DNA from 2 places in the Embleya sp. NPDC020630 genome. Region 2 is predicted to be linked to the other one. Evidence: predicted binding sites of a transcription regulator. Region 2 holds the regulator's gene; the other holds the start of a gene.

Region 1 (7,044 bases), on a different contig from region 2:
GGCAAAATCTCGGTCGTCACGATCGCGAAGATCCCGAGGAACAGACACACAACGGCGGGCCGGTACTGTCGCGGCGGCGTGGGCTCCGGCGACGCGGCCGCACGTTCGTCGACTCGGGCGATGACGGACATGGGTGTCCCTTTCGGCGATGTGGGGGGAGCCCCGGAAGCCGGGGCGTATCCAGTACAGCCACCCCCACCACCCCGGGTCTGGCGGAAACCCGCCCTCAACGCCGAGCCGTCACCCGCCCGAAGCCCGATCGGCCCACGTGGGCCCGCCGTTCCGGCCGCCGGACCCGATTTCGTAGGTTGACCCCATGACTTCTTCGGTTCTTGTACTCGGCATCGACCCGCACATCGTCCCCGGCACCAACGGCGCCGCCCTACTCGCAACCCTGGAGGCGGAGTTGGCCCGATTCGCCGACCACGGCATCCACGCATCCATGACCGTGTTCGGCCCCGACGAGACCGCCGAGCCCACGATCGTCGCCGCCCTGACCGAGCGCGCCTGGAACGTGGTCCTGATCGGCGGCGGCATCCGCAAGTCGGAAGACCTCCTCCCACTCTTCGAACAGACCGTCAACCTCGTCCGCACCCACGCCCCCGGCGCAGCCATAGCGTTCAACACCACCGCGGACACCATCGTCGAAGCCGCCCGCCGCCACCTCTGACCCGCCCCGTTCGACGGCCCCGATCGCGGACGGTGCGCCCGAAGTGCGCCGACAGTACGCCGAGTTCGTGCCCGCTAGAAGAGCGGGCGAGGCTTGTGCTTCCGTCATGGGCTTCGAGACGATCCGTACAACCGACAATCCGTTCGGATCGGGGGACGAACGTGGAACGGACGAACAAGACGCTCGTATGTTTGGCGAATTCCCGCAAGCATTCGGCCCGGTGCGTGGCGGGCATCGTGGACGGCGGCTCGGGGGAGTGGATACGCCCGGTCGGCGACCGCCCGAAACACGAAGTCTCCGAGCGCGAACGACGGTACCCGGACGGCACCGAACCGAATGTCCTCGATGTCGTCTCGGTGTCGCTGCTTCGACCTCAGCCGTACCGGTTCCAGACCGAGAACTGGCTCCTGGACCCCGACTGCCGTTGGCGAAGGACCGGCAGGATCGGGTGGAGTGAATTGCTGATGCTGGAGCAGCGCCCCGACACGCTGTGGATCAACGGGTCCCATACCTTCCACGGCACCAATGATTGCGTCCCGACCGAAAAGACGGTCGCCCTGCGGGACTCGCTCAAACTGATACGCGTCACCGACCTGACGTTACGGGTGAACACTCCCAGAGCGAGGTTCGGAGATCCGAGCAAGGCCCTGAGCGCCTGCTTCTCCCACGCCGGGTACCCGTATATATTACGGGTGACCGATCCCACGTATGAGCAGAAATATCTGATCCGGCCGGAAGGCACCCACAAATTGGGCGAATCCTTCCTCACGATAAGTCTCGGAGAACCATTCGGAGATCATTCCTACAAATTAGTGGCAGCCATCATCGAACGAGCGCGGATCCAAGTGTAGGCGGCAAGCTGTGACAGCCAATAAACTATTCACCGTCGGCCACTCCACGCACAGCATCTCAGGTTTTCTGAGCCTGCTGCAAAAGCATGGAGTCACGGCGGTCGCCGATGTGCGGTCGATGCCGGTCAGCCGATTCACGCCCCAGTTCAACCGCTACGCCGTCGAGCGCAGCCTGCGCGAAAGCGATATCAAGTACGTCTTCCTGGGAAAAGAGCTCGGTGCCCGCGCCGACGACCCCGCCTGCTATGTCGACGGGCGAGTGCAATACAACCTGCTCGCCCGGACCCCGGATTTCGTCAACGGCATCGAACGTCTGCGGAAGGGTTCGCAGAGCGAGCGAATCGCCGTCATGTGCGCTGAACAGGAGCCGCTCGACTGCCATCGTTGTGTGCTCGTCGCACGAGTGCTCGACGAGCACGGGATCACCGTCCAACACATTCACGGTGACGGGCACGTCGAGGACCATGCTTCGACGATGCGACGCCTGATGGCCAAATTCGGACTGGATCGGGAGGATCTCTTCCGGACCGCGGCCATGCGCCTCCAGGAAGCTCTCGACCGTCAGGAGCGACGGATCGCGTATGTCAACGAGGAAAAATGAAACTCTACACGATCGGGTTCACGAAGAAATCCGCCGAGAAGTTCTTCGGACTATTGCGTGGAGCCGAAGTGACGGCGTTGGTCGATGTTCGACTCAACAACGTCTCGCAGCTGTCGGGTTTCGCCAAGCGTGATGATCTGAGGTACTTCCTGGGCGAGCTCTGCGGCGCGCGTTACAGCCATCGCACCGAGTTGGCGCCGACCCAGGAGATGCTCGACGCCTACAAGAAGCAAGGTGTCGGCTGGGCGGCCTACGAGGAACTTTTCCTCGAGTTGATGAGGGCTCGCCGGATCGAGGACGTCGTCCCACGGGAAGCGCTCGACAACGCGGTCCTGCTCTGCAGCGAGGAAACCGCGCACCACTGCCATCGCCGACTGGTCGCGGAGTACCTCGCACGGCATTGGGACGACCTCACGATCGAGCACCTGGCCTGAGCGGCGCACGAGGGTTCCGGTGTGGCGATGAGTTTTCGGCGGTGGTGGGGTCTACCCGTTGACGACATAGGGAGCACACCATGCGCAAGATCATCGTTTGTACGTTCCTGACGCTCGACGGCGTCATGCAGGCGCCGGGTGGTCCGGACGAGGACGCGGAGAGCGGCTTCGAGCACGGCGGCTGGCAGAAGCCGGTGGCCGACGAGGAGGTCGGCGCGGGCATCGCCGAATGGTACGAGGACTCCGACGCGATGCTGCTGGGCCGCAAGACGTACGACATCTTCGCGTCGTACTGGCCGACCGCCGGTCCCGACAACCCGTTCACCGAGCGGATGAACAGCATGCGCAAGTACGTGGCGTCTCGGACCCTGACGTCCGTCGAGTGGCGGAACTCCACGCTGTTGGAGGGCGACACCGCCGATGCCGTCCGCGCGTTGAAGGCATCCGAGGGCGGCAACATCAACGTCGTCGGCAGCGGCGACCTCGCCCAGACGCTCATGCGGCACGACCTCGTCGACGAGTACCGGCTGACCATCCACCCGGTGATCATCGGCACCGGTAAGCGGCTGTTCGCCGACGGAGCGATCCCCACCGCGCTGGAGCCGGTCAGCGTCTCGACGACCAAGGGTGGCACCGTCCTCGGCATCTACCGACCGAAGGGCAAGCCCACCTACGACAGCTACCAGTAGGTCACAGACCGCCTCCGCCGCGTCGAACCTCGCCGGCGTCCGAGGCGCAGCGCGACTTCGCCCAGGGCGAACAGGGATCGAGGAGGGTGGGGAACAAAGAGGGGCTCGTGTTTCTTGAGTCGGTACAGCGCAAGTTTTTCGACTGTGGCCACTGAAGGGGCATGACATGAGCGAGACCATCGGGACCCTGACCCTGCCGGTTCTTCCGCTGGACGACGTCGTCGTCCTCCCCGGCATGGTGGTCCCGCTCGAACTCGACGACGCGGAGACCCGTGCCGCCGTGGATGCCGCGCGGGCCGCCGCGGGGCGGTCCACCGGGCCCGGCGTCCGTAGTGAGAGCAAGGCGCGGGTGCTGCTTGTTCCGCGTGACGACGGGCAGTACCCGGCGGTGGGCACGCTCGGCGTGATCGAGCAGGTCGGCCGGCTGCCCGGGGGTGAGTCGGTCGTGGTGGTGCGCGGCGAGGGCCGGGTGCGGATCGGCAGCGGCACCACCGGCCCCGGCGCGGCGCTGTGGGTCGAGGCGACCCGGGTGCCGGACGTCGAGGCCGACGAACGCACCCTGGAGCTGGCCCGGGAGTACAAGGCCCTGGTCACCACCGTGCTCGGCAAGCGCGGTGCGTGGCAGGTGGTGGACCACGTCCAGGCTCTGGAGGACGCCGGCGACCTGGCGGACAACTCCGGCTACGCCCCCTACCTGAGCCTGCAGCAGAAGATCGAGGTGCTCCAGACGATCGACGTCCAGGAGCGGCTGACCAAGGTGGTCGGCTGGACCCGGGACCACCTCGCCGAGCTGGACGTGGCCGAGACGATCCGCAAGGACGTCCAGGAGGGCATGGACAAGCAGCAGCGCGAGTTCCTGCTCAAGCAGCAGTTGGCCGCGGTGCGCAAGGAGCTGAACGAGCTCAACGGCACCCCGGACAGCGAGGAGGAGGACTACCGGGCGCGGGTCGAGGCCGCGAACCTGCCGGAGAAGGTCCTGGAGGCCGCGCTCAAGGAGGTCGACAAGCTGGAGCACGCCTCCGACGCGTCGCCCGAGGGCGGCTGGATCCGGACCTGGCTGGACACGGTCCTGGAGATTCCCTGGAACGAGCGCAGCGAGGACGCGTACGACGTCGCCGAGGCGCGCGCGATCCTGGACGCGGACCACTCCGGTCTGGACGACGTCAAGGAGCGCATCGTCGAATACCTGGCGGTCCGCAAGCGCCGCGAGGAGCGCGGCTTGGGCGTGGTCGGCGGCCGGCGCTCCGGCGCGGTGCTCGCCCTGGTCGGCCCGCCCGGAGTCGGCAAGACCTCGCTCGGCGAGTCGGTGGCCCGCGCGATGGGCCGCTCGTTCGTCCGGGTCGCCCTCGGCGGCGTCCGCGACGAGGCCGAGATCCGCGGCCACCGCCGCACCTACGTCGGCGCGCTGCCGGGCCGGATCGTCCGGGCGATCAAGGAGGCGGGCAGCATGAACCCCGTCGTCCTGCTCGACGAGATCGACAAGGTCGGCTCGGACTACCGCGGCGACCCGACCGCGGCGCTGCTCGAAGTGCTCGACCCGGCCCAGAACCACACCTTCCGCGACCACTACCTGGAGGTCGAACTCGACCTGTCCGACGTGGTGTTCCTGGCCACCGCCAACGTCCTGGAGACCATCCCCGAGCCGCTGCTCGACCGGATGGAGCTGGTCCGCCTGGACGGGTACACCGAGGACGAGAAGGTCGTCATCGCCCGGGACCACCTGATCAAGCGTCAGTTGGACAAGGCGGGCCTGGACGCCACCGAGGTGTCCTTCACCGAGGACGCGCTGCGGCTGCTCGCGGGCGAGTACACCCGTGAGGCGGGCGTTCGCACCCTGGAGCGTTCGATCGCCCGCGTGCTGCGCAAGGTCGCGGCCCGGCAGGCGCTCGACGCCGCGTCGCACCCGCTGCCGATCACGGTGGACGCGGGCGACCTGCGCGACTACCTCGGCCGGCCCCGGCACACCCCGGAGTCGCTGCTGAGCAAGGCCGAACAGCGCACGGCGGTGCCGGGCGTGGCCACCGGCCTGGCGGTCACCGGCGCGGGCGGCGACGTGCTCTACATCGAGGCCTCGCTCGCGGATGCCGAGACCGGCGGTACCGGATTGACCCTGACCGGCCAACTCGGCGACGTGATGAAGGAGTCGGCCCAGATCGCGCTGTCCTACCTGCGCTCGCGCGGGGCGGAGCTGGAGGTGCCGGTGGGCGACCTCAAGGACCGCGGCGTGCACATCCACGTCCCGGCCGGAGCGGTCCCCAAGGACGGCCCGAGCGCCGGTGTCACGATGACCACCGCGCTGGTGTCGCTGTTGACCGGGCGGCCGGTCCGCTCCGACGTGGCGATGACCGGTGAAGTCTCGCTCACCGGCCGGGTGTTGCCGATCGGCGGCGTGAAGCAGAAGCTGCTCGCCGCGGAACGCGCCGGTGTGACCACGGTGTTGATCCCCAAGCGCAACGAGGCCGACCTGGACGACGTGCCCGAGGAGATCCTGAGCCGGCTCACGGTCCACGCGGTCGCCGACGTCCGCGAGGTCCTGCACCTGGCCCTCGAACCCGCCAACGCCGAGCACGCAGTGGCTGCCTGATCCTCCGTCAGGTTCCCACGATCCGCCGCACGAGCCGTCCGAAGGGGCGGCTCGTGCGGCATTTTCCGGCCACACGAGGACAACCCGGTTGGCGCCGAATCTCGATTCGATCACGCGGCGGAATCTTCGTTTGGTTGCTGTCAGTATTCGCGCATGTCATATGGAACGGGTGGGGGCCCGGGGTGGGGAAACGGTTCGTACGTTCCGCCACAACCCGGGTTTCCGCCGCAACCTCAGCCGCAACTTCCCTGGTATCGACGCACGGTGTGGATCGTCGTGCTGCTGATCGTGTTCGCCCCGGTGGGCATCTTCCTGATGTGGAAGTACACGAACTGGCAGCGCCCCCTGAAGATCGGTGTGGCGATCGTCGCGGGTGTGTTCTTCCTGGCCGCCGCGACGGGTTCGTTGTCCGACTCGAAGGGCGGCTCGGAGGCGGACAAGGTCACGCCGGCCTCGACGTCGACCCCGACGCCCTCCGGCGCGACGACGACGCCCCCGCCCGCCGCCACCACGACGCCACCGACGAGCGCGCCGCCCGAGAGCGGTACACCGCCGCCGGCCGCGACCACGGCTCCCGTCGAACCGCCGCCGCCGGCGGCACCGGCGCAGGACGAGGTGAACCCGCCGAAGGCGGATCCCCCGAAGGCGGACCCGCCCAAGGCCGATCCTCCGAAGGCCGATCCTCCGAAGGCCGACCCGCCCAAGGCGGACCCGCCGAAGCAGGATCCGCCGAAGAACGACCCGCCTCCGGCGAGCGGCAACATCGTGCACCCGGGTGCGTTCTGTTCACCGGTCGGAGCGATGGGTGTGACCGACAAGGGCACGGCGATGGTCTGCTCGGTGAAGGCCGGCGACTCCCGTGCGCGGTGGCGCGCGGCCTGACCGAGCACATCGCGCATCCACTCGGCCCCTCGGCTTCCGCCGGGGGGCCGACTACCTGAGTACACCTACTCATGTGCGCGACACCCGTCCGGCCCAAGACTGTCGTCATGACTTCACCGCTGCGCACCAACAACACCCAAGGGTTCTTCGTCCAGGCCGCACTGTCCTTCGGGGTGTCCGTGAGCGCGGTTCTGATCGGGATCGTCTATCTCCCGGTCGACCGCTGGATCCGGGCCTTCCTCGGCATCGGCGTGCTCTACGTGGTGACCTCCAGCATCACCCTCGCCAAGGTGGTCCGGGACCGGCAGGAGAGCGAGGCCGTGGTCAACCGGG
Region 2 (7,044 bases):
GCGCAGCGCCTCGGCGACCGCGCCGGAGCGGCCGGAGGCCAGGCCGACCAGGACATGCTCGGTGGAAACGAACGCGTCGCCGAGCTTGTCGGCCTGCTTCTCCGCCTCGTCCAGCGCGAGCATCGTCTCCCGGGCGAGCTGCGGGGCGGCCACCGTCGAGCCGGACGCACTCGGCATACGATCCGCGATCTGGGCGACCGCGACCTTCAGCAGCGGCACGTCCACACCGGCGGCGCCGAGCAGCGGGACGGCGATCCCCTCGGGCTGTTCGAGCAGGGCGAGCAGCAGATGCGCGGGCTCCACCTGGGGGTGTCCCGCTGCGGCAGCCTTGCGGATGGCGACCGAAAGGGCCTCTTGGGCCTTGGTGGTGAGCTTCTGTGCATCCATGTGAGGTGTGCGTCTCCTTCGCTTCGGGCACGCGCTGTCACGGCCATCATCCCGTTGGTGCCGCGCGTGTACCGCACCCGAACGGTCGTTGACTATCGCAACCACAACTAAGTTGAGTCTATTCCACTCAACCATGCGATGCCCGGGATGCTTACACTGCGGACATGCCAGATGTGTCCGGTGCTCTCGAAACACTCGACGCGCTCGCGGATGAGGCGGTACGGCTCATTCCGACGGCGCCCGAGGCCGAGCGGGTCGTGCTCGGTCTCGCCGGTCCGCCGGGAGCCGGGAAGTCCACGCTCGCCGGTCGGTTGGTGCGCGCGATCGAGCAGCGGGTCGGGTCCGGTACCGCCGCCTATGTGCCGCTCGACGGGTTCCACCTCTCGAACGTGCAGCTCAAGCGGATCGGGCGGCTGCATCGTAAGGGCGCGGTGGACACATTCGACGTGTGGGGCTACGCGACCACGCTGGCGCGGGTGGTGCGGGAGGTGGACCGGGACGTGTACGTGCCCGACTACGACCGGACGTTGCACGAGCCGGTGGCCGCGCGGCACGTGGTGCGGCCCGGGACGCGGATCGTGGTGACCGAGGGCAACTACCTGGCGCTGGACGCGCCCGGCTGGGCCGACGCCTACTGCCTGATGACCGAGGTCTGGTACGTACACGCCTCGGACCGGGTCCGCGACGAGCGGCTGACCAGGCGCCAGCGCCGGGGCGGGCGCAGCCCCGGCGAGGCGATGGCCTGGGTCGCGGGCAGCGACCGCCCCAACGGCGAACTGGTCAAACGCTCGAAGTCGCGCTGCGCCCGAGTGGTGACGGTGGTGTGGTGAGCCCGCGCCTGACCGGCGACGCGGGTCGGTCGGTCCTCGTGCGCCGAACGGGCTGGGATCGGCCCGGGCCCGGGCCGGAGATGGCCCCGGGGTGGGATCAGCCCGTTCGGCGGGTTGTGCTTCCGGTTACTTGAGCCATGCCGGGGCCGGGACCAGGAGTTCCACGTTGCGGTCCTCCAGGCGGCCTCGACGGCCGTCGACCTTCGGGTCGGGGCGGTCCCGCTCCTGCCAGTCGTTGCCGGCGAGTTCGCGGGCCAGGGCGGCCAGGGCCAGGGGGGAGTCGAGTTTGTTGCCGTGTGATTCCGGGCCGGCCGAGTCGACGATCGTGCCGAAGATGGACAGGGTCCCGTTCGTGTTGTCGGCGATCTCCACGATCCGCGCCTGCGAGGGCCAGTCGATGTGCGACGCGGTGTTGACCTCCCAGAACCCGCCGGGGACCGCGCTGCCCGCCGGTCGCGGGTAGGGCTTCACGTAGTTGTCGTGGGTGTGCCCGTTGACCCACAACACCACGTTCGGGAACCGCAGCAGCAGCGCCTGCACCTGCGGTCCCAGGATCCGCGCGGGCTCCCCGGCCGGCACGGTCTTGTTGGTCATCGTCTCTATGGTGTGGTGGCTGAACAGCACGAACAGCTTGTCCTGCCCCGTGCCCTGGACCACCTTGCCCTGCTCGTCGAGATGGCTCGAACTGCCCTTGGCCAGCTGGTCCTCCAGCCAGGCGAACTGGGTCGGGTCCAGGCATCCCGAGTCCGAGCCGTACGAGTTCACCGTGTCCAGGACCAGGCAGCGCACCGGACCCTGGTCGAAGGTGTAGTACGCGGTCTTGGTGTCCAGGTTCTGCTGGGTGAAGCCGTGGCCCTTGGGCAGGCCGGTGGTGTTGAAGTGCTCCTTGATCGTCTCCGCGCGGTCCACGAGGCGACGATCCGGGTCGGCGGTGACCTTGCGCTTGGGGCCGGCCAACAGCGCCGCCAGCGCGTCCGGCTTGCCGCTCTGCAGTCCGAGGGCCAGGGTGACCACGGTCTGCCCGGGGGATATGTCGAGCACCTTCTCGTCGCCGACCGCGACCCTGCTCAGCAGTTCGCTGACCGGCAGGTTGCCCTGCACCAGGCCGTCGTGGTTGCCGTAGGCGCTGTACCAGGGGGTCTTCAGACCGGTCGCCTCGAACGGCCGCCGGCACGCGTCCAGCAGGCCCGGCACGGTGGGATAGCCGTACTGGGCGCGCGGCACGTCGTCCTTCTGCCCGGGCGGCGTGCCGTCGGGGTGCCAGTAGCGCTCGTGGTACGCCACCGCGTCCATCGGGCCCTCGTACCTGTTGCGGTCGCCCGAGTCGGGCGTGACCTTCTTGCCGCCGTCGAGCACGTCGATGTACCAGCGCAGCTCGTTGAACTGGATGTTGTCGGTGTTGTCGCCGGTGCAGATCGTGAAGGCCAGCGGCGCGCCCAGGGCCGGGCCCTTGCCGATCCGGTTGAGCGACTGCACCATCGCCTCGGCGATCTGCGCGGTCAGCACCTCCTGCGGGCGGTACGCCGACTGGAAGGGCAGCAGCTTGGCGAACGGCTGGTCCTTGTCGCTGTGTCGGTCGAGGAAGTCCACGCGCGCGGTCGACTGCGAATCCTGGATGTGGATGTCGGTCAACTGGGTGAACGCGACCAGGGAACGCCGCTTCGCCTTGTCGCCCGAGCCGCCGCCGGGCACCAACTCGCTGCGCAGCAGGTGCGGTTCACCGGGTCCGGCGACGATCTTGCGGTAGCCGCCCGGTCCGGGCGGGCCGAGCAGCAGGGTGCGCTCCAGCGTGGTGCCGGCCGCGCCGGCCGGCTTGGGCGCGCCCGACTTGGGCGCGTCGCTCGACTTCCCGTCGGGCTTGTCCTTGTCGTCGTCGGAGCACGCGGCCACTCCGAGCAGTGCCGCGCTCGCGGCCGAGTACTTCAGGACGTCCCGACGATTCGGCTTCATGCGGCGACCCTACTGACGCGTAGCGAGCCGCATCAAGGAAGCGTCGAGGCTGCGTCGAAGAAGCATCGAGACCGCGTGAAAAACGTCGAGGAGGGGGCACGGCCGGAGCCGCACCGCCTCCTCGACGTCGTCGCGGCCGTCAGTCCGAGCGCCCGCGCCGCGGCTTCCACACCACGAGCGCGGTGCCCGCCTGCGGCCGGACCGGGACCAGATCGCGCCGGTAGGACGCGTGTACGGCCGCCTCGCGCCGGGCGCTCGCGTCCGTCGCCTCGTGCAGCGCGTGCTCCATCTCGGCCACGCGCATGCGCAGCGCGAGCACCTGGTTCTCCAGTTCCAGGATCCGCTTGATCCCGGCGAGGTTGATGCCGGCCTCCTGGGAGAGCCGCTGCACCTCGCGCAACTGCACGATGTCGCGGGCGGAATAGCGCCGCCCCCGGCCCGGCGTACGGTCCGGCGAGACCAGGCCGAGGCGGTCGTACTGTCGCAACGTCTGCGGGTGCAGGCCGGACAGCTGGGCGGCGACCGAGATCACGTAGACCGGAGAGGTCTCGTCGATCTCGAAGCCGTGCCCACCGCCGATACCGCCACCACCCAAGCCGCCCGGTCGCATGTCATGCCCCCTTCGCCGCGTCCAACAGATCGGCTCGGGGATCGTGCGCGACGGTCGCCTCGCGGAATGCCTCCAGCGCTTCGCGCGCCTTGTCGTTCAGCTGCTGAGGGACCGTCACCTCGATGGTGACCAGGAGGTCGCCCCGAGTGCCGTCCTTGCGTGCCGCCCCGCGTCCGCGCACCCGCAGCGTGCGGCCGTTGCCCGTGCCCGCAGGGAGCTTGAGCGTGACCGGGATGCCGCCGAGGGTGGGTACGGTGACGTCCGCCCCGAGCGCGGCCTCCGGGAAGGTGACCGGCACCGTGACCGTGAGGTTGTCGCCCTTGCGTCCGAAGACGGCGTGGGCCTTGACGTGCACCACGACGTACAGATCGCCGGCCGGGCCGCCGCGCTCGCCGGGCGCGCCCTTGCCCTTGAGCCGGATGCGCTGCCCGTCCTGGACCCCGGCCGGGATCCGGACCTGCATCGTGCGCGAACTCTTGGCCCGGCCACTGCCGTTGCACACGATGCACGGGTCGTCCACGAGCAGCCCGCGGCCCTTGCAGTCGCGGCACGGCTCGGAGAAGCCGAAACCGCCCTGCGGCCGGCTGACGTTGCCGGAGCCCGCGCAGGTCGGGCACATCCGCGGGGTGGTGCCCGCGGCCGCGCCCGTGCCGTTGCAGTGCCGACACGGCTCCGAACTGGTCAGCCGGATCGGCACGGTCGCGCCGTCGACCGCGTCGGCGAAGCCGAGGGTGACCTCGGACTCCACGTCGGTACCGCGCCGGGGCTGCTGGCGCCCGGTCTGGCGACCGCCGCCGAACAGACCGCCGAAGATGTCGCCCAGGCCGCCGGTGTTGCCCGCGCCGCCCTGCTGGCCGCCGAAGATGTCGCCGAGGTCGAACGGGAAGCCGCCGGTGCCGGACTGTCCGCCGCCGGCGCCGCGGAAGCCGCCGCCGCTGCCGAACAGGGTCCGGGCCTCGTCGTATTCCTTGCGCCGCTTGTCGTCGGCCAGTACGTCGTAGGCCTCCGAGATCTCCTTGAAGCGCTCCTCGGCCTTCGTGTCACCCTTGTTCTTGTCCGGGTGGAACTCGACGGCGAGCTTGCGATACGCCTTCTTGATCTCGGCGGTGCCGGCGTCCTTGGGGACGCCGAGCACCTTGTAGTAGTCCTTCTCCAGGTAGTCCTTCGTACTCATGCGCCCCTCGCCGATCGGGTCGGGGTGCCCTCGTGCTCCGAGCGCCCGTTTCCGGATTCACACCACCCGCGCATCGGCGTCCCTCCTCTCCGCTTCTCGTCGTCTCGTTCCCGGTGACGGTTCAGCTGCCGGCCGCTTCGCCCGACTCCTCCGGACCGCCCTCGGCCTCCGCCGTGGGTTCCGCGACCGCCACCCGTGCCGGACGGATGATCCGCTCGCCCACTTGATAACCGGGCTGCAGGATCTCCACACACGTGGGTTCGGTGACATCGGTCGCGTACGAATGCAGCAGCGCCTCGTGCACCGTCGGGTCGAACGGGTCGCCCTTCGAACCGAAGCTCTGCAGCCCCATCTTGGCCACGATCGACTCCAGCGACTCGGCGACCGACTTGAAGCCGCCCGCCAGTTCGCCGTGGTCCCGGGCCCGACCGATGTCGTCGAGCACCGGCAGCAGTTCGCTCAGCACCTTGATGGCGGCCGACTCGCCCGCCACGTTGCGGTCCCGCTCGACCCGCTTGCGGTAGTTCGCGTACTCCGCCTGAAGCCGCTGGAGATCGGCCGTGCGCTCGCCGAGTTGGTTGCGCAGCTCGGCGAGTTCGGCCGCCCCGGGGGCCGGGGCCGCCGCGGTGGCGGCGGTCCCGGTTTCCGGCTTCGACTCGGTTTCTTGGGCGTCGCCCGGGACGGCGCCGTGGTTCGAGCCGTTCCCTTCGGTCACGCAGCACCGCCCTTGCGGTCCTCGTCGACGATCTCGGCGTCCACGACGTCGTCGTCGGCGGTGTTGGCCGAGGCGTCACCCGCGCCGGCCGCGCCCTCGGTGCCCGGCTGGGCGTTCGCGTACATCGCGGTGCCCAGCTTCTGGCTCGTGGTGCTGACCTTCTCCGCGGCGTCGCGGATGGCGGCCAGGTCCTCGCCCTTGAGCGCGTCCTTCAGCTCGGTCAGCGACGTCTCGACCTCGGTCTTCACGTCGGCCGGGACCTTGTCGCTGTTGTCCTTGATGAACTTCTCGGTGGTGTAAACCAGTTGCTCGGCCTGGTTGCGGGTCTCCGCGGCCTCGCGACGCTGGTGGTCCTCCTCCGCGTGCGCCTCGGCCTCGCGCATCATGCGGTCGATGTCGTCCTTCGGCAGGCCCGAGCCGCCGGTGATGGTCATCGACTGCTCCTTGCCCGTGCCCAGGTCCTTGGCGGACACGTGCACGATGCCGTTGGCGTCGATGTCGAAGGTGACCTCGATCTGCGGCAGCCCGCGCGGGGCCGGCGGCAGGCCGGTCAGCTCGAACATGCCGAGCTTCTTGTTGTACGCGGCGATCTCGCGCTCACCCTGGAACACCTGGATCTGCACCGACGGCTGGTTGTCCTCGGCCGTGGTGAAGATCTCCGAACGCTTGGTCGGGATCGTGGTGTTGCGCTCGATCAGCTTGGTCATGATGCCGCCCTTGGTCTCGATACCGAGGGACAGCGGGGTGACGTCGAGCAGCAGGACGTCCTTGACCTCGCCCTTGAGCACACCGGCCTGGAGCGCGGCGCCGACGGCCACGACCTCATCCGGGTTGACGCCCTTGTTGGGCTCCTTGCCGCCGGTCAGCTCGCGCACGACGTCGGCGACGGCCGGCATCCGGGTCGAGCCGCCGACCAGGACGATGTGGTCGATCGCCGAGAGCGGGATGCCCGCGTCCTCGATGACCTTCTGGAACGGCACCTTGGTGCGGTCGAGCAGGTCCTGGGTCAGCTGCTGGAACTGGGCCCGGGTGAGCTTCTCGTCCAGGTGCAGCGGGCCCTCGGCCGAGGCGGTGATGTAGGGCAGGTTGATCGAGGTCTCCATCGAGGAGGACAGCTCGATCTTGGCCTTCTCCGCCGCCTCGCGCAGGCGCTGGAGGGCCATCTTGTCCTTGGACAGGTCCACGCCGTGGGCGTTCTGGAACTGCTTGACCAGGTGGTCCATGACCCGCTGGTCCCAGTCGTCGCCGCCGAGGTGGTTGTCGCCGTTGGTGGCCTTGACCTCGACCACGCCGTCGCCGATCTCCAGGAGCGACACGTCGAACGTGCCACCGCCGAGGTCGAAGACGAGGATGGTCTGCTCGTCGGCCTTGTCCAGGC

Evidence for each region. The regulator HspR, encoded in region 2, represses chaperone genes until heat shock. The targets are predictions, from matches to a motif close to TTGAGNNNNNNNNNCTCAA.
Region 1: a site for HspR is predicted at 3,360-3,378, ahead of lon (endopeptidase La). Genes of this name have one in related genera too.

The regions. Positions count from the first base shown of each region.
Region 1 covers NZ_JBIRUB010000005.1:342,946-349,989, forward strand. The annotation lists gene ACH4XV_RS20315 (MFS transporter) at 1-131, opposite strand, end outside; gene ACH4XV_RS20320 (hypothetical protein) at 317-670, shown strand; gene ACH4XV_RS20325 (dual OB domain-containing protein) at 832-1,521, shown strand; gene ACH4XV_RS20330 (DUF488 family protein) at 1,532-2,122, shown strand; gene ACH4XV_RS20335 (DUF488 family protein) at 2,119-2,556, shown strand; gene ACH4XV_RS20340 (dihydrofolate reductase family protein) at 2,637-3,245, shown strand; gene lon (endopeptidase La) at 3,412-5,829, shown strand; gene ACH4XV_RS20350 (hypothetical protein) at 6,094-6,711, shown strand; gene ACH4XV_RS20355 (YiaA/YiaB family inner membrane protein) at 6,819-7,044, shown strand, end outside.
Region 2 covers NZ_JBIRUB010000026.1:77,789-84,832, reverse strand. The annotation lists gene clpB (ATP-dependent chaperone ClpB) at 1-387, opposite strand, end outside; gene ACH4XV_RS42710 (nucleoside/nucleotide kinase family protein) at 552-1,217, shown strand; gene ACH4XV_RS42705 (TIGR03767 family metallophosphoesterase) at 1,344-3,167, opposite strand; gene ACH4XV_RS42700 (heat shock protein transcriptional repressor HspR) at 3,307-3,777, opposite strand; gene dnaJ (molecular chaperone DnaJ) at 3,779-4,951, opposite strand; gene grpE (nucleotide exchange factor GrpE) at 5,073-5,666, opposite strand; gene dnaK (molecular chaperone DnaK) at 5,663-7,044, opposite strand, start outside.